Regions from separate parts of the Pseudomonas aestiva genome, predicted to be linked through region 1. Evidence: predicted binding sites of a transcription regulator. Region 1 holds the regulator's gene; each other region holds the start of a gene.
The links. Region 1 encodes LexA, which represses DNA repair genes until DNA is damaged. Its sites were predicted from a motif close to CTGTNTNNNNANACAG; they were not measured.
Positions count from the first base shown of each region.

Region 1 (6,416 bases):
CCTGCGCGGCGGCCAGGTGTACTTCCTGCACAACGAGGTCAAGACCATCGAGAAGCGCGCCCGCGAACTGGCCGAGCTGGTGCCCGAGGCCCGCGTCGGCATCGGCCACGGGCAGATGCGCGAACGCGATCTCGAACAGGTGATGAGCGACTTCTACCACAAGAGATTCAACGTGCTGGTGGCCTCGACCATCATCGAGACCGGCATCGACGTGCCCAATGCCAACACCATCATCATCGAGCGCGCCGACAAGTTCGGCCTGGCCCAGCTGCACCAGCTGCGCGGCCGGGTCGGGCGCAGTCACCACCAGGCCTACGCCTACCTGCTCACGCCGCCCCGCAAGGGCATGACGCCGGATGCCGAAAAGCGCCTGGAAGCCATTGCCGGCGCCCAGGACCTGGGGGCCGGCTTCATCCTGGCGACCCACGACCTGGAAATCCGTGGCGCCGGCGAGCTGCTCGGCGAAGGCCAGAGCGGACAGATCCAGGCGGTGGGTTTCACCCTCTACATGGAAATGCTGGAGCGCGCGGTCAAGGCCATCCGCAAAGGCGAGCAGCCCAACCTAGAAAAGCCCCTGGGGGGCGGTCCGGACATCAACATGCGCGTCCCCGCGCTGATCCCGGAAGACTACCTGCCCGATGTCCATGCACGGCTGATCCTCTACAAGCGCATCGCCTCGGCAGCGGACGAAGACGCGCTCAAGGAATTGCAGGTGGAGATGATCGATCGCTTCGGACTGCTGCCGGAACCGACCAAGAATCTGGTGCGCCTGACGCTGCTCAAGCTGCGCGCGGAAGGCCTGGGCATCGTCAAGGTGGATGCGGGCCCCCAGGGCGGGCGGCTGGAATTCGCCGCCGATACCCAGGTGGATCCACTGGTGCTGGTGAAGATGATCCAGGCGCAGCCGAAGAAGTATCGGCTGGAGGGCGCGACCCTGTTCAAATTCCAGGTACCGATGGAGCGGGCGGAAGAGCGCTTCAACGTCCTGGAAGCCCTGTTCGATCGCCTGACGCCCGCCGCCAGCTGATCGAAGAGCCGCTCGCCGGGTATCCCCGGGAGCGGCTCGGTCGCTATCAGCCCGTCAGCACCTCGGCCAGCACCTGCCGCACCTCGTCGATGCCGCTGGCCAGGACCGCTTCGATCTCGGCCATGGTGATTTCCCGCTGCACCTTACCGGCCGCCGGATTCACCACCAGCGCCAGACAGGCATAGGGCAGGCCCAGTTCGCGCGCCAGGGCCGCTTCCGGCATCCCGGTCATGCCGACGATGTCGCAGCCGTCGCGTTCCAGCCGGACGATCTCTCCTGCCGTCTCCAGGCGTGGCCCCTGGGTAGCGGCATAGACGCCATGGTCGCTGTGCGGCAGCTGCAGCTTGCGCAGCGCATTCAGCAGCCGCTGGCGCAAGGACTCGTCGTAGGGAAAGCTGAAGTCGATGTGGGTGACATGCGCAAGGTCCGCGCCTTCGAAGAAGGTATGGCCGCGCCCCCAGGTGTAGTCCACCAGCTGGTGGGGCACGCACAGATGGCCGCTGCCCATGGCGGCATGGATGCCACCCACGGCATTCACCGCGACGATGGCCTCGGCGCCGGCTTCCTTGAGTGCCCAGAGATTGGCGCGGTAGTTGACCTGGTGCGGCGGAATGCGGTGCGGATGGCCATGGCGGGCCAGGAACAGCACCGGTAGGCCGGCATAGTGGCCGCGCTGCACGGGCGCCGAGGGCACACCCCAGGGCGTCGCGAAGGTCTGGGCCTGGTCCAGCTCCAGGCCGGCGAGCGCGGTGAGACCGGTGCCGCCGATGATGGCGTAGGTAGTCATGGAAACGTCCTTTAGATGAGTTCAGCCTGGCGCAACCGCCGCAGGGCAAGACTCCACTGCGGTTGCTGGCGGTAATCGAGATCGACGAGGCGGCGGGCTCTCATGATGGCCAGTCGTGGCGCGGGCGAGACGCCCAGCTGCTGCACCCGGATCAGGGCCAGCTCGGCCGCTGCGCGGTCATTGCACACCAGCCCCATGTCGCAGCCGGCGGTGAGCGCCGCCTCGACGCGCTGGCCGGCATCGCCTGCGACGTGGGCACCCGCCATCGACAGGTCGTCGCTGAAGATTACGCCACGGTAATCCAGCTCGCCGCGCAGGATGTCCTGCAGCCAGCGGCGGGAAAAGCCGGCTGGCTGGGGATCCACCGCAGGATAGATGACGTGAGCGGGCATCACCGCACCCAAGGTCAGCAAGAGAGCCTGGAACGGGCGCAGGTCGGTGCGCAACAGGGTGTCCAGATCGCGCTCGTCGGTGGGAATGGCATAGTGGGAGTCGGCTTCGGCCCAGCCGTGGCCGGGGAAGTGCTTGCCGGTGGCGGCCATACCGGCGTCGCCCATGCCCGCGATGAAGGCACTGCCCAGCTCGATCACCTGGTTGGTACTGCCGAAGGAACGGGCGCCGATGACCTGGCTGCGCCCATGGTCGACGTCCAGCACCGGGGCGAAACTGAAGTCCAGCCCCACTGCCAGGATCTCGGTCGCCATCAGCCAGCCGCAGAGGCGGGCCAGTTCCGCGCTGTCCGCGCGCCCGCCCAGCTGCCCCATGGCCGGCAACCGCACCACGTCGCGGCGCAGGCGCTGCACGCGACCGCCTTCCTGGTCCACGGCCAGCAACAGCTCCGGCCGCACCGCGCGAATGGCACGGCACAGTTCCCGTACCTGCCCCGGGGTTTCGATGTTGCGGGCGAACAGGATCAGCCCGCCCACCTCCGGCTGGCGCAGCAGCTGGCGATCCTCGGCGGTGAGCCAGGTGCCAGCGATATCGACCATCAGAGAGCCTTGCATGGGTACCTCGTCCGAATGCTCCGGCGCACGGCGCCGTGAAAGGGACGCAAGCTTACCCCAGGCACCGCCGGCCTCGCAGCCTAGTAGCTCTCGGCCGTCTCCGCGACCACCGGCCGCCGTGGCCGATACTGCGCCTGAGCCAGCTCCGGCGCGTGCATCGCCGTGGGGGCGCGCATTCCGCTGGCGAGGAAGGGCACCATGAGTCGCAGTACCTGATCGGTATGGGTATCGACGCCGAAATCGTTTTCGCCGATCGCCCGCAGCGCCTTGATGCCGGACATGCTGAACACCGCCGCGCCCAGCATGAAGTGGGCGCGCCAGAACAGCTCCAGCGGCGGGATCTCGGGCACGGCTCGATTCACCAGCAGCAGGAAGCGGCGGAAGGCGCGGCCGTAGGTCTGTTCCAGGTACTTGCGCAGGTGGCCCTGGCTCTGGCTGAAGGCCAGGCCCAGCAGACGCATGAATACCGAGAGGTCATTGCCATGCCGCGGCTTGATGGCCAGGGAGTGATCCACCAGCAGATTCAACAGCGCCTCCAGGCTCACGTCCTCGCCATGCTTCGGCTGCCACTGATCGAGGTCCCGCTCCAGGTTGAAACAGAAGGGATCGAGGAAGCGCGAGAACACCGCCTGGATCAGGGCCTTCTTCGAGCCGAAGTGATAGTTGACCGCGGCCAGGTTGACCCCAGCTCGCGTGGTGATGAGTCGCAACGAGGTTTCGGCAAAGCCGCGCTCGGCGAACAGCTGCTCGGCCGCATCCAGAATGCGTTCAACGGTATCCGACTGCGCCATGACCTTCCCCGATAGATGAATTTCCGTTTGAAACATATGTTTCAAACGCTACCGAAGTCAATCGCGGGCTGGTCTGCGAACAGCCATGCGAAGCCCCGGAAGGCACGTCATTCCGTCATTTGAACGCTATCTACAGTGAATTCGGCCTGTCGTCCGAAGCCAGGGGCAGCGGCCTTGCCTAGCACCCGGAGTTACTGTATATAATCACAGCATCATTAGACGACGCGACGTGCATCATGCTGAAACTGACACCGCGACAAGCCGAGATCCTGGCCTTCATCAAGCGTTGCCTCGAAGCCAATGGCTTTCCGCCTACCCGCGCGGAGATCGCGCAGGAGCTTGGTTTCAAATCGCCGAACGCGGCCGAGGAGCACCTCAAGGCCCTGGCACGCAAGGGCGCCATCGAGATGACGCCGGGCGCCTCTCGGGGTATCCGCATTCCGGGTCTGGATGCCACGCGCAAAGCCGACGAGAGCCTGCCGGTTATCGGTCGGGTTGCTGCGGGCGCGCCCATCCTGGCCGAACAGAACGTCGAAGAGAACTGCGCCATCAATCCGGCTTTCTTCCAGCCACGTGCCGACTACCTGCTCAAGGTCAAGGGCATGAGCATGAGAGACGTCGGCATCCTTGATGGCGACCTCCTGGCCGTCCATGTGACCCGTGAGGTGCACAACGGCCAGATTGTCGTGGCCCGGGTGGGCGACGAGGTTACCGTGAAGAGATTCAAACGCTCGGGCAATCAGGTCACCCTGCTGGCAGAGAATCCCGAGTTCGCCCCTATCGAAGTCGATCTTTCCACCCAGGAATTCGCCATCGAAGGGTTAAGCGTTGGCGTCATCCGCCGCTAACGTCTAAGGCTGGCCCTCGGGCCAGCCTTAATCACGCCTTTTGCCTTACGCCGAAGTCTTGATCGGGGGTATCTGTTTGCGCTCCGGAAAGCGCTCAAGACCAGGCTGAGCACAGTGACGTCATGTATCCGTGGTACATGACCTCAAGTGGATTTGATCGAGTCGCCTCCAGGAGGTCGCCATGCAATTTCCCCTGATGTTCGATGCACCGCGCTCGTCCGTTCAAGAGCTGGATCTGGCACCCGAGCTCCTGCTGCAGGAGCTGACCGCCTTTCTGCCCAAGCCCGGCAGGCCGGCACGAGAGCTGCCGGTCGCCCCGCTGCCGGACACTTTCAGCGAGATGTCCCTGCACGGTAGCCAGGAGCAGTGCCTGCAATTGCTGGCCCCCATCCTGCGCCAGCTGAGCGACAAGGATGATGCCCGCTGGCTGACCCTGGTCACGCCACCGTCGCTGCTCAGCAACGCCTGGCTGCGCAGTACCCATCTGAATCCGGAGCGCGTGCTGCTGCTGCAGACGCCGAGCGCGGCCAAGACCCTGCAACTGGCCTGCGAGGTGTTGCGCAAGGGACAGAGTCATACGGTGATCAGCTGGCTGCACGACCTGAGCGATGCGGGCAAGCAGCAACTGGCGCGCGCCGCGGCCCAGGGCAACAGCCAGAGTCTGAACGTCAGATTCGCATAGGCAGCAGGCAGAAAGGGATGTAGCGGCGGCATTCCCGCGAGGAATGCCGGATCAGGCGGAGAGTCAGTGCAGGACGCGGGGTTGATCGTCACGCTGAAGACTGTCGCCTTCCGCCAGGCGACCCGCCATCTGCACGCCCAGGTTGAACATGGCCTTGGCCACCTCTATCTGCTGTCCATGCAGGAAATCCTTGGCATCGCTGGAAAACTCAAGGGTAACGAGGGCTTCCTCGTCGTCCGCACGGCGCAACACGATGCGACCATCAGAGAGTTCAACGATTTCCAGGTAGGCAGTAGTCATTCAGTATCTCCACAGCTAAGCGGATAGTGTAACAGCGTGGGGTCTGAGAGGCCGACTTGCCTGAGCCTTTTTCGACGGTCTGCAAGGCCAGCATCCTGACGGCCTTGGATGAGTTGCCAATGGAACGGGTCTACCACTCGGTCATGGCACCGCGGAATCTGAGCGCCGTTTGCTTGAGGCATTCGCGCCAGGCTTCCACTTCTTCAAGACCCAGCTCCGGCTCGGCCGGTTCCAGGCTGACCGCCTCGATCAGGGCCAGCGTCGGGTCCTGCTTGGGCCGTCGTGGCGCCTGGGGCGGCTGCAGCAGCCGCTGGTATTCGGCGATCAGCCGTGCCAGCCAGGTCTCCGAATTGCCAGCCAGCTCCACCAGCTCACCCATTTCCGGACTGGGCGCTTCGTTCAAGGCTTCGGGTGAGAGCAGGATGGCGAGCGATGTGGCCTCCATGGTGGGATGACGGTAGAAACCAGCCACTTCCTGACAGAGGCCCAGCAGGGCGCCATGCAGATGAAACAGGCAGGCCTCGCGCTCGGCCATGATGCGGCCCTGGCTTTGCGCGGAAGGTGCCGCCTGAGCCGAGCGCCAGCTGTCCAGCGCCAGACCGGCGAAATAGAGCTTCTGGTTGGTGCGGGTGTAACGCTCGTTGGCCATGCCCTTCTCCTCGGGCCGGCTCACGCCGACCGCCTGTCTCGCGCCGAAGCCAGAGGCCCTAGCGCTTCTCTTCCACCTGCCACTTCTTGCCGTCGTAGAACGCCTTCCAGCCGGTGGGCTTGCCCTCGACCTCGGTCTGCACGTACTGCTCCTTGGTCTTGCGGCTGAAGCGGATCACCGCCGGGCGACCCTCGCCATCCTTCACCGGAGCACTGAGCAGATAATGGTACTTGGGATCGATCTCGTCGCGATGGGGCAGCAATTCGCTGACCAACGGCGCACGGGTTTCGCGATTCTTCGGGAAGCCGCTGGCGGCCAGGAACAGACC
Region 1 is NZ_CP150916.1:3,706,471-3,712,886, forward strand. It holds gene mfd (transcription-repair coupling factor) at 1-1,027, shown strand, start outside; gene AABM56_RS17225 (S-methyl-5'-thioinosine phosphorylase) at 1,074-1,814, opposite strand; gene nagZ (beta-N-acetylhexosaminidase) at 1,826-2,818, opposite strand; gene AABM56_RS17235 (TetR/AcrR family transcriptional regulator) at 2,899-3,609, opposite strand; gene lexA (transcriptional repressor LexA) at 3,846-4,457, shown strand; gene sulA (SOS-induced cell division inhibitor SulA) at 4,639-5,139, shown strand; gene AABM56_RS17250 (hypothetical protein) at 5,203-5,439, opposite strand; gene AABM56_RS17255 (DUF6586 family protein) at 5,570-6,088, opposite strand; gene topA (type I DNA topoisomerase) at 6,147-6,416, opposite strand, start outside.

Region 2 (6,416 bases), 760 kb from region 1:
GCCCATTACAGCTATACGTCGCATCATCAGCTCCAGGCTGCTGGCCGGGCGCCGCCTCGCGACGACGCCCCTGCCGGTTTAGAGGTCGTCGAAGAAGCGCTTCATGCCGTCGAACCAGCCACTGGCCCGGGGCGAATGGGAGCTGTCGCTCTGCAGGGTGTTGCGGAATTCCTCGAGCAGCTCGCGCTGCCGCCGGCTCAGGTTGACCGGAGTCTCCACCACCACCTTGCACATCAGGTCGCCGGCGCCACCGCCACGCACGGGCGTCACGCCCTTGCCACGCAGGCGGAACATCTTGCCGGTCTGGGTCCCCTCGGGGATCTTCAGCTTGACGCGGCCATCCAGGGTCGGCACTTCCAGCTCGCCACCCAGGGCGGCATCGGTGAAGTTGATCGGCACCTCGCAATAGAGATGCTTGCCGTCGCGCTGGAAGATCGAGTGCTCGCGCACATTGACCACCACGTAGAGATCGCCGCTCGGACCACCCAGGGTCCCGGCCTCGCCCTCGCCGGTCAGGCGGATACGGTCGCCAGTGTCGACGCCCGCCGGCACCTTGACCGACAGGGTCTTCTGCTCTTCCACACGTCCCTGACCATGGCAGGCGTTGCAAGGCTCGGGAATGATCTTGCCGCTGCCGTGGCAGCGCGGGCAGGTCTGCTGCACCGAGAAGAAGCCCTGCTGCATGCGCACCTGACCGATGCCGCCGCAGGTAGGGCAGGTGGACGCCGAGGTACCCGGCTTGGCGCCATTGCCGTCGCAGACCTTGCACTCGACCAGGGTGGGCACGCGAATGGTGACCGTGGTCCCGCGCACCGCCTCTTCCAGATCCAAGTCCAGGGTGTAGCGCAGGTCGGCACCACGCTGCGGACCGCCACGCCCACCGGCACCACCGCGCCCGCCGAAGAAGTCGCTGAAGACGTCGCCGAAGATGTCGGAGAAGCTCGCGCCACCCGCCGCACCACCGAAACCGCCGCCACCCATGCTCGGATCGACGCCAGCATGGCCATACTGGTCGTAGGCCGAGCGCTTGCCCGCATCGGACAGCACTTCGTAGGCCTCGGCGGCCTCCTTGAACTGCTCCTCGGCAGCCGCGTCACCCGGATTGCGATCCGGGTGGTATTTCATCGCCAGGCGTCGGTAGGCCTTCTTGAGCTCGGCTTCGCTGGCGCCGCGCTCGACCCCGAGCACCTCATAGTAATCACGTTTGGCCATAGACTTTCTGCACCTTAAATTTTCTCACCCTCCAGACACGCCAACGCGGGAGCAGGCTCCCGCGTGGCGGATCCGACGGGCCGAAGCCCGTCAGGTGCGGTAAGCACGCGGCTTACTTGTTGTCCTTCACTTCCTCGAACTCGGCATCGACCACGTCGTCGCCGGGCTTCTTGGCATCACCGTCCGCCTTGGCCGAGGCGCCTTCGGCACCCGCGGCAGCACCCTGCTCGGAATAGAGCTTCTGGGCCAGCGGCGCGGAGGCCTGGGACAGGGCATTCATCTTGGCTTCGATGGCATCCTTGTCGTCGCCGCGTACCGCGGTTTCCAGTTCGCCGATGGCCTTCTCGATGGTGCTCTTCTCTTCCGCGGTGGCCTTGTCACCGGCCTCGGTCAGCATCTTGCGGGTGCCGTGCACCAGGGCATCACCCTGGTTGCGGGCGGCAGCCAGCTCTTCGAACTTGCGATCCTCGTCGGCATTGGCCTCGGCGTCACGCACCATCTGCTGAATCTCGTCCTCGGACAGACCGGAGGACGCCTTGATGACGATGGACTGCTGCTTGCCGGTGGCCTTGTCCTTGGCGGACACGTTGAGGATGCCGTTGGCGTCGATGTCGAAGGTCACCTCGATCTGCGGCACGCCACGCGGCGCCGGCGGGATCTCGGCCAGGTCGAACTTGCCCAGCGACTTGTTCTGCGCGGCCTGCTTGCGCTCGCCCTGCAGCACGTGGATGGTCACGGCGCCCTGGTTGTCGTCGGCGGTGGAGAACACCTGCGACTTCTTGGTCGGGATGGTGGTGTTCTTCTCGATCAGCGCGGTCATCACGCCACCCATGGTCTCGATGCCCAGGGTCAGCGGAGTGACGTCCAGCAGCAGCACGTCCTTGACGTCGCCGGCCAGCACGGCGCCCTGGATGGCGGCACCGATGGCGACGGCTTCATCCGGGTTGACGTCCTTGCGCGCTTCCTTGCCGAAGAAGTCGGCTACGCGCTTCTGCACCAGCGGCATGCGGGTCTGACCGCCCACTAGGATGACCTCGTGGATGTCGGAGACGTCCAGGCCGGAGTCCTTCAGGGCAGTGCGGCACGGCTCGATGGTGCGCTCGACCAGCTCTTCCACCAGGGACTCCAGCTTGGCGCGGGAGACCTTGACGTTCAGGTGCTTGGGACCGCTGGCATCGGCGGTGATGTACGGCAGGTTGACGTCGGTCTGGGTAGCCGAGGACAACTCGATCTTGGCCTTCTCGGCAGCTTCCTTCAGGCGCTGCATGGCCAGCGGGTCACCCTTGAGGTTCATGCCGCTTTCTTTCTTGAATTCTTCGACGAGATAGTCGATGAGGCGGATGTCGAAGTCTTCGCCACCCAGGAAGGTGTCGCCGTTGGTGGCCAGCACCTCGAACTGATGCTCACCATCGACCTCGGCGATCTCGATGACCGACACGTCGAAGGTGCCGCCGCCCAGGTCATAGACGATCACGGTGTGGTCGCCCTTGGCCTTGTCCAGGCCATAGGCCAGGGCAGCCGCGGTGGGCTCGTTGATGATGCGCTTGACGTCCAGACCGGCGATGCGACCGGCATCCTTGGTGGCCTGGCGCTGGCTGTCGTTGAAGTAGGCCGGTACGGTGATGACCGCCTCGGTCACGGCTTCGCCCAGGTAGTCCTCGGCGGTCTTCTTCATCTTTTTCAGGACTTCGGCAGACACCTGGGGCGGCGCCATCTTCTGGCCCTTGGCCTCGACCCAGGCGTCACCGTTGTCGGCCTTGACGATCTTGTAGGGGACCATCTCGATGTCTTTCTGCACGACGTTTTCTTCATAACGCCGACCGATCAGACGCTTGACCGCGTACAGGGTGTTCTGCGGATTGGTCACCGCCTGGCGCTTGGCCGGCTGGCCGACCAGGGTCTCGCCATCGTTGGTGTAGGCGATGATGGACGGCGTGGTACGGGTGCCTTCGGCGTTTTCCAGTACCTTGACGTTACCGTTTTCGAGGATCGCGACGCAGGAGTTGGTCGTCCCCAGGTCGATACCGATGATCTTGCCCATGTAGTCTTCTCCAGAAATCTCAGATTCCGCGCGGCCCGCTCAGGGGGCCTTTGATGTTCGCTTGCCTACCAGATGGGGCCGAGCGAAAGAATTTCAAGCCTTTTCGTCGATGCTCGGCTGCTGCGCCGCAGGTGCCTTGCTGACTACCACCATCGCCGGCCGCAGCAGGCGACCATTGAGCAGATAGCCCTTTTGAAACACCTTGAGCACGCTGCCCGGCTCGGCGGTAGCGCTCTCCTCCATGGCCATGGCCTGGTGGTGCTCCGGGTTGAAGGGCGCGCCGTGGGGATCGACGGCCTCGACCTGATAGCGCTTGAGGGTGTCCTGCAGCATCTTCAAGGTCAGCTCCATGCCTTCACGCATGGGCTTGAGGGCCTCGTCGCTGGCGTTGGACAACTCCAGGCCACGCTCCAGGCTGTCGAGCACCGGCAGGAGATCGCCGGCGAATTTTTCCAGCGCGAACTTGTGCGCCTTCTCCACATCCTGCTCGGCGCGACGACGCACGTTCTGCAGTTCGGCGACGCTGCGCAGCGACTGATCCTGGGCAGCAGCGAGCTGCTCTTCGAGCGTGGCGACGCGGGTGGCGAGATCCTCGTGCTGGACGTCGCCCTGAGCGGCTGCTTCGTGCTCGGGGGTCTGGGAGTTCTGTTCGTCGGCCATGGAGTCCTCCTGTGATAATGCCGGTGGGCGCGCCCGCTAATGGACGATGCCTTGATCGATGGCGCCTATATGGGGCCGCCGGCCGGCGCTTCAAGAGCTGTATGGATTGCCAGTGCCCGAGAGGCACTGTATAAACAACCAGAAAACCGCTTTCGGAGATCGTCGCATGCTGGTGCATCTGTCCGTCCGCAACTACGCCATCGTCGAACACCTCGACCTCGACCTCGAGCGCGGCATGACCGTGATCACCGGCGAAACCGGCGCCGGCAAGTCCATCATGCTCGATGCCCTCGGCCTCACCCTGGGCGACCGCGCCGACAGCGATGCGGTAAGGCCTGGCGCCGACAAGGCCGATGTCCTGGCCAGCTTCGACACCACCGACATACCCGAGGCGCGCCAATGGCTCGCCGAGCGAGACCTGGAGCAGGACGGGCCCTGCCTGCTGCGCCGCGTCATCACCCGCGAAGGACGCTCGCGCGGCTATATCAATGGCTCGCCCTGCCCGCTGGCCGACCTCAAGACCCTCGGCGGTCTGCTGATCGACATCCACAACCAGCACGAACACCAATCGCTGCTCGGTCTCGATACCCATCGCCGCCTGCTGGACGAATACGCCGGCGCGGGCGAGCTGGTGCGCCAGGTGCAACTCGCCGCCCAGCGCTGGCGCCAGGTGCGCCAGACCTTGGAGCGCCTGACCCGCAACGGTGACGAGCAACGCGCCCGCCATCAGCTGCTCAGCTATCAGCTGGAAGAACTCGACAACCTCGCCCTGGTCGAGGGCGAGCTGCAGGCCCTGGAGCAGGAGCAGAGCGATCTGGCGAGTGCCGAGCACATCCTGCTGGCCTGCCGCCAGGCCATGGACCTCTGTACCGAGAACGAGCAGGGCAATGCCCAGTCAGCGCTCAATGCCAGCGTGGCACGCCTGACTGCCTTCGACCGCCCGCCCGCGCAGATCCAGGAAGCCAGCAACCTGCTCGCCTCCGCGCAGATCCAGATCGAGGAGGCGATGAACGAACTCAATCGCTTCGTCGATCATTTCGAAGCCGACCCGGAGCGCCAGCAGGCGGTACAGGAGCGTCTCGACAGCGTTTACAGCCTCGCCCGCAAGCATCGCGTGCAACCCGAAGCCCTGCTGGAGCTGCACGAACAGCTGCGCAACGAACTGCAATCGCTGGATGCCGACGACGTCGCTCTGGAGCGCCTGCAGGAAGAGCTGGCCGCCTTCGAGCGCCACTACCAGGAAAAGGCCGGCGAATTGAGCCGTCTGCGCGAGCAACGGGCGCCGGAGCTGGCCGCAGCGGTCGAAACCGAAATGCAGCGCCTGGGCATGCCAGGTGGCCGCTTCAGTATCACCCTCTCGCCGGGCAGCACCGGCGAACCTCAGCCTGTGGGCAACGAGGGGGTCGAATTCCGCGTCAGCGCCAACCCGGGCCAGCCCCTGCGCCCACTGGCCAAGGTCGCTTCCGGTGGCGAACTGTCACGGATCAGTCTGGCCATCCAGGTCATCACAGCCCAGACCTCGCGCACGCCCACGCTGGTGTTCGACGAAGTGGACGTCGGCATCGGCGGCCCGACTGCCGAGGTGGTCGGCCAGCTGTTGCGGCAGCTGGGCGAGCGCGGCCAGGTACTGACGGTCACCCACCTGCCCCAGGTAGCGGCCCAGGGGCATCAGCATCTTTTCGTGCACAAGGAGCGCGGCACCGACGAGACCCGTACGGCGGTTGCAAAACTGGACCGGGCGCGCCGTGTGGAGGAAGTGGCGCGCATGCTCGGCGGCGTCGACCTTACCCGCGAATCCCTCGCCCATGCCCGCAAGCTGGTGGTCAGCCGCTAGACGCAGGCTGCCAACAGACATGAAAAAGGCGACTCGGAGTCGCCTTTTTCATGTCTGGATCTTCACTTGCGCTGACGGATGTACAGCACGAGGTTGTGATCGACCAGCTCGAAACCATGCTCTTCGACGATCTCGCGCTGACGCTTTTCGATCGAGGCATCGGTGAACTCGATGACTTCGCCGGTATCCACATCCACCATGTGATCGTGGTGTCCGGTGTCGGCCAACTCGAACACGGCGTGACCGCCATCGAAATTGTGGCGCACCACCAGACCAGCCGCTTCGAACTGGGTAAGGACCCGATAGACCGTTGCCAGCCCCACGTCCTCGCCTGCTTCCATCAGCGCCTTGTAAACGTCTTCAGCGCTCATGTGGCGCTGCTCGGTGGTGTCCAGCATCTGCAATATCTTGACGCGCGGCAGGGTCACTTTCAGACCCGCTTTGCGGAGTTCGTTGTTCTCTACCATGCTCTTTCTCGGTGCCGAGTGCTTTCGCAGCCCTCGGGAATACGGGTATGATCGGTGCTTCGTTGCCCAGCAAGATAGTGGAAGTCTCCCACCGATGCAAAACCTCAAGCAAACGCTGACCGGGCTCTCTCTGATGGGCCTAGCCATGCTCGCCGGCTGCTCTCTGCCGGGGGTTTACAAGATCGACATCCAGCAGGGCAAC
Region 2 is NZ_CP150916.1:4,466,613-4,473,028, forward strand. It holds gene dapB (4-hydroxy-tetrahydrodipicolinate reductase) at 1-24, opposite strand, end outside; gene dnaJ (molecular chaperone DnaJ) at 79-1,212, opposite strand; gene dnaK (molecular chaperone DnaK) at 1,325-3,253, opposite strand; gene grpE (nucleotide exchange factor GrpE) at 3,347-3,913, opposite strand; gene recN (DNA repair protein RecN) at 4,080-5,747, shown strand; gene fur (ferric iron uptake transcriptional regulator) at 5,810-6,214, opposite strand; gene AABM56_RS20740 (outer membrane protein assembly factor BamE) at 6,309-6,416, shown strand, end outside.
Region 2: the regulator LexA is predicted to act here: its motif matches at 4,040-4,055, upstream of recN (DNA repair protein RecN).

Region 3 (6,416 bases), 1.9 Mb from region 1:
CAGCTTTGGCGATGTGTCCGATACCCGGGCCGGTCAGGCGCTGCACGCCAACTTCGCCACCCAGTACGCGCTGAACGATCGGCTCAGCGTCGGCCTGAGCGGCTACTGGCTCCGGCAGATCACCGACACCCAGGTGGACGGCCATGACGTCAGCGGGCGGCGGGAAAAGGTCTGGGCCTGGGGCCCGGGTTTCACCTACGCCTTTTCCCGGGAGAATATGATCACCGTCAACAGCTACTTCGAGCAGGACGCCGAGAACCGCACCGAAGGGCGCAAGTTCGTCGTCAACTTCCTGCACAAGCTGTAGCGCTAGCGATCGATGGGGATGCCCCGGTTCGGCGGTGGAGGAGGCGCCGGCGGCTGGGGCTGCTGGGCCTGGGGATGGGGCACCATGTGCCAGGTCTCGTTGCGTGGCCGACGGTCGATGTAGACCGGCACCGGCTGATAGATGATGCCGGAGCCGCGCACCTCGGTTTCCTGCCGCGAGCTGGAAGATGACGAGGAGCCGCCGACCACGGTGACGTCGTCGACCGGACGTTGGCGGCTGGAAGCGGGGGCGGGTACCACAGTGACCTCGCGCGGCGCACTGACCGGCGGAGGCGCGGTGGGCCTGGGCGGCGGCGTGAAGCCGTTGCTGTCGGGCAGGCTCTGCAGCGGAATGGTGGTGATCTGACTATTCGTCGGGCAGGCGCCCTGGGTATAGGTCGTCCGGCCCTGGTTGTCCACGCACTTGTAGACATCCTGAGCGGCCACGACGCCACTGGCGAGCAGTAGGCCATAGAGCAGCGAACGCATGATGAGGCCCTCCGGGCACTCGAATTGTCACCTGCAGGATACAAGATGCCCGCCATGGCTCCCAGGGGGCGGCGTGCTTTCCCGATCAAGCCTGCGGCTAATCGTCAGACCTTAAAAGCTAGGCCTGATCCTGGTGAGGCGTATAACATTCTGAAACATTCTTTCCAGGACAGCGACACGTGAAGTGGTTGGTGATTGGCAGTTTTCTTCTCTGTGTCTTGTACGTGCACCTGCGCGGCCGGGTGCGCCATCGCTTTTTGCGTCAGCTCAGTGACCATTCGACCTTTCTGGCACCGTTGAACACCTTCATGTTTCTCACCTCGCGGGTGCCCAACGCCCCCTATCATGCCGTGGAGCGCTTTCCTGAACTCCAGGTGCTGCAAGAAAACTGGCAACTCATTCGCGACGAGGCCCTCGACCTGCTGCGCGCCGGCCAGATCAAGAAATCCGCCGAGCACAACGATGCCGGCTTCAACTCCTTTTTCAAGAGCGGCTGGAAGCGCTTCTATCTGAAGTGGTACGGCGACAGCCATCCCTCCGCCCTGCAGCTGTGCCCCAGGACCACGGAATTGCTGCGCGGCATCGGCACGGTCAAGGCGGCCATGTTCGCCGAGTTGCCGCCCGGGTCGCGACTGGTGCGCCATCGCGATCCCTATGGCGGCTCCCTGCGCTATCACCTGGGCCTGGCCACGCCCAACGATCCGCGCTGCTTCATCGAGGTGGACGGCCAGCGCTATCACTGGCGCGATGGCCAGGCAGTGGTGTTCGACGAAACCTTCATCCACTACGCCGAGAACACCACCGACCAGGATCGCATCATCCTGTTCTGCGACGTGGAAAGGCCGCTGCGCTATGGCTGGGCGAGCGCCTTCAATCGCTGGGTCAGTGGCACCCTGCTGGCCTCTGCGGCCTCGCCCAATGACACCGGCGACAAGACTGGCGGCCTCAATCGCGCCTTCCGGCACCTCTATCGCATCCGTCAGCGCGGCAAGGCGCTGAAGAAGCGCAACCGCTTCCGCTACTACCTCGAACAATGGTTGTTACTGGCCGCGCTGCTCGGCGTGGTGATCTGGATCTGACCAGCCGTTTCATCGACGTGGACAGCGGTTCGGCTTGACCTCGATGCGAATCGCCTCTAATACTGTATGCATATACAGATAGAGGCGATGGCCATGGACAATACCCCTGCAGGTCTGGCGGCATGAGCGGCGGCGCCAGCCTGGCCCGGCTGTTCGAGGAGCGGCGCCTGTGGAAGGGGCAGACCAGTCCCGAAGCCCGGCGCAGTGGTCAACCCACCGGGGTGGCTGCCCTGGATGCCCATCTGCCGGGCGCCGGCTGGCCCGAGGCGGCCCTCACCGAATTGTTGCTCGCCGGCCCCGGCCATGGCGAGTTGCGGCTGCTCTGGCCGACCCTGGCGCGCCTGAGCCAGGCCGCCGAGCGCATCGCCCTGATCGCGCCGCCGCTGTTGCCCTATCCCCTGGCCTGGCAGGCGGCCGGGGTGGCGCTGGATTCCCTGGTGGTGATCCGCGCCCAGGGCGCCGAGGTGCTCTGGGCCGCCGAGCAATGCCTGCGTTCGGGTTGCTTTGGCGCGGTGCTCTGCTGGCCCGAGCGCGCCGATGATCGCCAGTTGCGCCGGTTGCAGGTCGCCGCCGAGAGCGGTCGCACCCTGGCCTTCGCCCTGCGTCCGGCCGCTGCCCTGGACAATCCCTCGCCAGCGGCCTTGCGCCTGGAACTCCGGGCCCCCCTGGAGCGGCTGCACATCCGCAAATGCCGGGGCGGGCAACCCGGGGTGCTCGATCTGGCCGGCGGCGCTTGAGCTGGCCATGCGCTGGGCCTGCATCCTCTTTCCGCAGCTGGCGCTGGATGCCGTGCTGCGCCGTCATCCGCAGCCGGAGCAGCCGCTGGTGCTGCTCTCCGGACCACCGCACCGGCGTCTGCTGCAGGCGGTCAATCCGGCCGCCCGAGCCCTGGGACTGCGCCCGGGCCTGACCCTGGCCGCCGCCCAGGCGCTGACCCGCGACTTCGAGCAGCAGGAACACGATCCGGCGCTCATCGAGACGGCCGAGACGCTGCTGGCGGCCTGGGGCTATGGCTTCAGTTCCCAGGTCAGCCGCCACTATCCCCGGGCGCTGCTGCTGGAGGTGCAGTCCAGCCTGCCGCTGCTGGGGCCCTGGCCGCGGTTGGAACGGCGTCTGCGCCAGGAGCTCCAGGGCCTGGGTTTTCGCCATCGGCTGGCCCTGGCACCCAATCCGGTGGCGGCGCGGGTGCTGACCAATGTCGCCGACGGCCTGACTGCCTCCGCCGATGAGCTGCCGCGTCTGCTTGATCGGCTCCCGGTGGAACGGGCCGGTTTCGCTCCCCAGCAGGCCCAGGCGCTGGCACGCATGGGCATCCGCCGCCTGGCGCAGCTCAAGGCCCTGCCCAGGGCTGCCCTGGCCCGCCGCTTCACCCCGGAGCTCCTGCAGCAGCTGGATCTGCTGGGTGGCAGCCGCAGCCTGGCGCTGGAGTTCTATCGGCCTCCCGATCGTTTCGTGACGCGGGTTGAGCTCAATTTCGAGGTGGAATCCCACCAGGCCCTGCTGTTCCCGCTGCGCCGCCTCACCGCCGACCTGGCCGCCTGGCTGGCCAGTCGCGACCGTGGCGTGCAGCGCTTCCTGCTCTGGCTGGAGCATCGCCAGGGTCCGGCCACCGCCCTCACCATCGGCCTGCTGGCGCCCGAGCGCGATGCCGCCCTGCTGTTCGAATTCGCCCGCGGTCGTCTCGAACAGCTGCAGGTGGTGGCGCCGGTACTGGCGCTGCGCCTGGAAAGCGAGGAATTGCCGCTCTTCGTGCCGGAACGCCATGGCCTGTTCGACGAACGCCCGGCCCAGGCCGTGGGCTGGGAGGTATTGCGCGAGCGCCTGCGTGCCCGGTTGGGCGAAGCAGCGGTACTCGGTCTCGGCATCCAGTCGGATCACCGTCCCGAGCGCGCCCTGGTCTGGCGCCCGGAACGACGCCTGGATACCGCGCTGCCCGGTCTGCGTCCGGGTTGGCTGCTGAGCGAACCACGTCCCCTCGACGGTCAGCCAAGACGGGTCCTCGCGGGCCCTGAACGCATCGAAAGTGGCTGGTGGGACGGGGGCGACCAGCGCCGCGACTACTACCGCATCGAGGTGGCCGACGGACGCCAGGCCTGGGCCTTTCGCCGCTATGGCGAGGAGACGCCCTGGTGGATCCAGGGCTGGTTCGCATGAGCGGCTATGCCGAGCTGCACTGCCTGTCGAATTTCAGTTTCCAGCGCGGCGCCTCCAGCGCCCTGGAGTTGTTCGAGCGGGCCAGGGCGCTGGGCTACACGGCGCTGGCCATCACCGACGAAGGCACCCTGAGCGGCATCGTCCGTGCCTGGCAGGCGGCGCGCCAGGTCGGGCTGCCGCTCATCGTCGGCAGCGAGCTGACCCTCGACGACGGCCTGCGGCTGGTGCTGCTGGTGGAGGATCTGCCGGGTTACGAGACCCTCTGCGGCCTGATCACCCGGGCGCGCCGTCGTGCGCCCAAGGGCCGCTACCAGCTTGCTCGCGCGGATCTGCAGCCGCCACTGCCCGGGCTGCTGGCGATCTGGTTGCCGGGAGAAGAACCTGTGGCCGAGGAGGGCGCCTGGCTCAAGCAGGTCTTCGCCGAGCGCCTCTGGCTCGGCGTCGAACTGCTGCGCGGCGCCGACGATACCGCCCGACTCCTGCAGTTGCAGGCACTGGGCACCCAACTCGGCGTGCCGGCAGTGGCCTGTGGCGACGTGCACATGCACACCCGCGGGCGCCGAGCCCTGCAGGATGTGCTCACCGGCATCCGCCATCACCTGCCGGTGGCTGAAGCCGGCTATCGCCTGCATCCCAACGGCGAGCGCCATCTGCGCCCGCTGACGGTGCTCGAGGGTCTCTATCCCGCGGCACTGCGCGCCGAGACCCTGAGGATCGCCGCTCGCTGTCGCTTCGATCTGGGCGAGTTGCGCTATCGCTATCCCCAGGAGGTGATACCCGCCGGCGCGACGGCCGGCGCCTGGCTGGCCGAGCTGACCCGCCGTGGCCTGGCCTGGCGCTGGCCGGAAGGCGCGCCGGAAAGGGTCACCGACCAGGTGGCCCGGGAGCTGGCGCTGATCGCCGAAAAGGGCTACGAGAACTACTTCCTCACCGTGCACGACATCGTCGACTACGCCCGCCGCCAGCACATCCTCTGCCAGGGCCGCGGTTCGGCGGCCAACTCGGTGGTCTGCTATGTACTGGGCATCACCGAGCTGAATCCGCTCACCGGCAATCTGCTGTTCGAGCGCTTCATCTCCCGTGAGCGCGACGAGCCGCCCGACATCGACGTCGACTTCGAGCACGAGCGGCGCGAAGAGGTCATCCAGTACGTCTTTCGCCGCTATGGGCGCGAGCGGGCCGCGCTCACCGCGGTGGTCAGCACCTATCACGCCGCCGGCGCCCTGCGCGATGTCGGCAAGGCCCTGGGCCTGCCGGGCGACCAGCTCGATGCCCTGTCCGGGTGCGCCGGGCGCTGGACCGACGAGATCCCCGGTCCGCAGCGTCTGCGCGAAGCGGGTTTCGACCCGGACAGCCCGCTACTGCAGCGAGTGCTCATCCTCGCCGGCCAACTGATCGGCTTTCCCCGGCACCTCTCCCAGCATCCCGGTGGCTTCGTCATTTCCGCAGCGCCCCTTGCGACGCTGGTGCCGGTGGAAAACGCCGCCATGCCCGAACGCACCCTGATCCAGTGGGACAAGGACGACCTCGATGCCGTGGGCCTGCTCAAGGTCGACATCCTCGCCCTGGGCATGCTCAGCGCCCTGCGCCGCTGCTTCGATCTGGTCGCCGGCTGGCGCGGCCAGCGCTGGACCCTGGCCAGCCTGCCCCAGGAAGACCCGCCCACCTATGCCATGATCTCCCGCGCCGATACGGTGGGGGTGTTCCAGATCGAATCCCGCGCCCAGATGGCCATGCTGCCGCGCCTCAGGCCGCAAACCCTCTACGACCTGGTGATCGAGGTGGCCATCGTCCGTCCCGGCCCCATCCAGGGCGACATGGTGCATCCCTATCTGCGCCGCCGGAACGGGGAAGAGGAGGCCGACTATCCCCATGACGAATTGCGTCCAGCCCTGGAGCGCACCCTGGGAGTGCCGCTGTTCCAGGAACAGGTGATGCAGATCGCCATGGTCGCCGCCCAGTACACGCCCGGCGAAGCCGATCAGTTGCGCCGCTCCATGGCTGCCTGGAAGCGCCACGGCGGCCTCGAACCCCATCGCCAACGGCTGCACAGCCGCATGGTCGAGCGCGGCTATCGCCCGGAATTCGCCGCGCGCCTCTTCGAGCAGATCAAGGGCTTCGGCAGCTACGGCTTTCCCGAATCCCATGCCGCCAGCTTCGCCCTGCTGACCTATGCCAGCTCCTGGCTCAAGTGCCACGAGCCGGCCGCCTTCGCCTGTGCCCTGGTCAACAGCTGGCCGATGGGTTTCTACAGTCCGGATCAGGTGTTGCAGGACGCTCGGCGCCACGGCATCGAGGTGCGCGCGGTGACCGTGCAGGCCAGCGACTGGGATTGCCGGCTGGAGGCGAGTGCCGGCCATCAGCCGGCGATCCGCCTGGGCCTGCGCC
Region 3 is NZ_CP150916.1:1,813,280-1,819,695, forward strand. It holds gene AABM56_RS08305 (transporter) at 1-307, shown strand, start outside; gene AABM56_RS08310 (DUF4124 domain-containing protein) at 310-795, opposite strand; gene lpxO (lipid A hydroxylase LpxO) at 975-1,874, shown strand; gene imuA (translesion DNA synthesis-associated protein ImuA) at 1,997-2,611, shown strand; gene AABM56_RS08325 (DNA polymerase Y family protein) at 2,619-4,028, shown strand; gene AABM56_RS08330 (error-prone DNA polymerase) at 4,025-6,416, shown strand, end outside.
Region 3: the regulator LexA is predicted to act here: its motif matches at 1,937-1,952, upstream of imuA (translesion DNA synthesis-associated protein ImuA).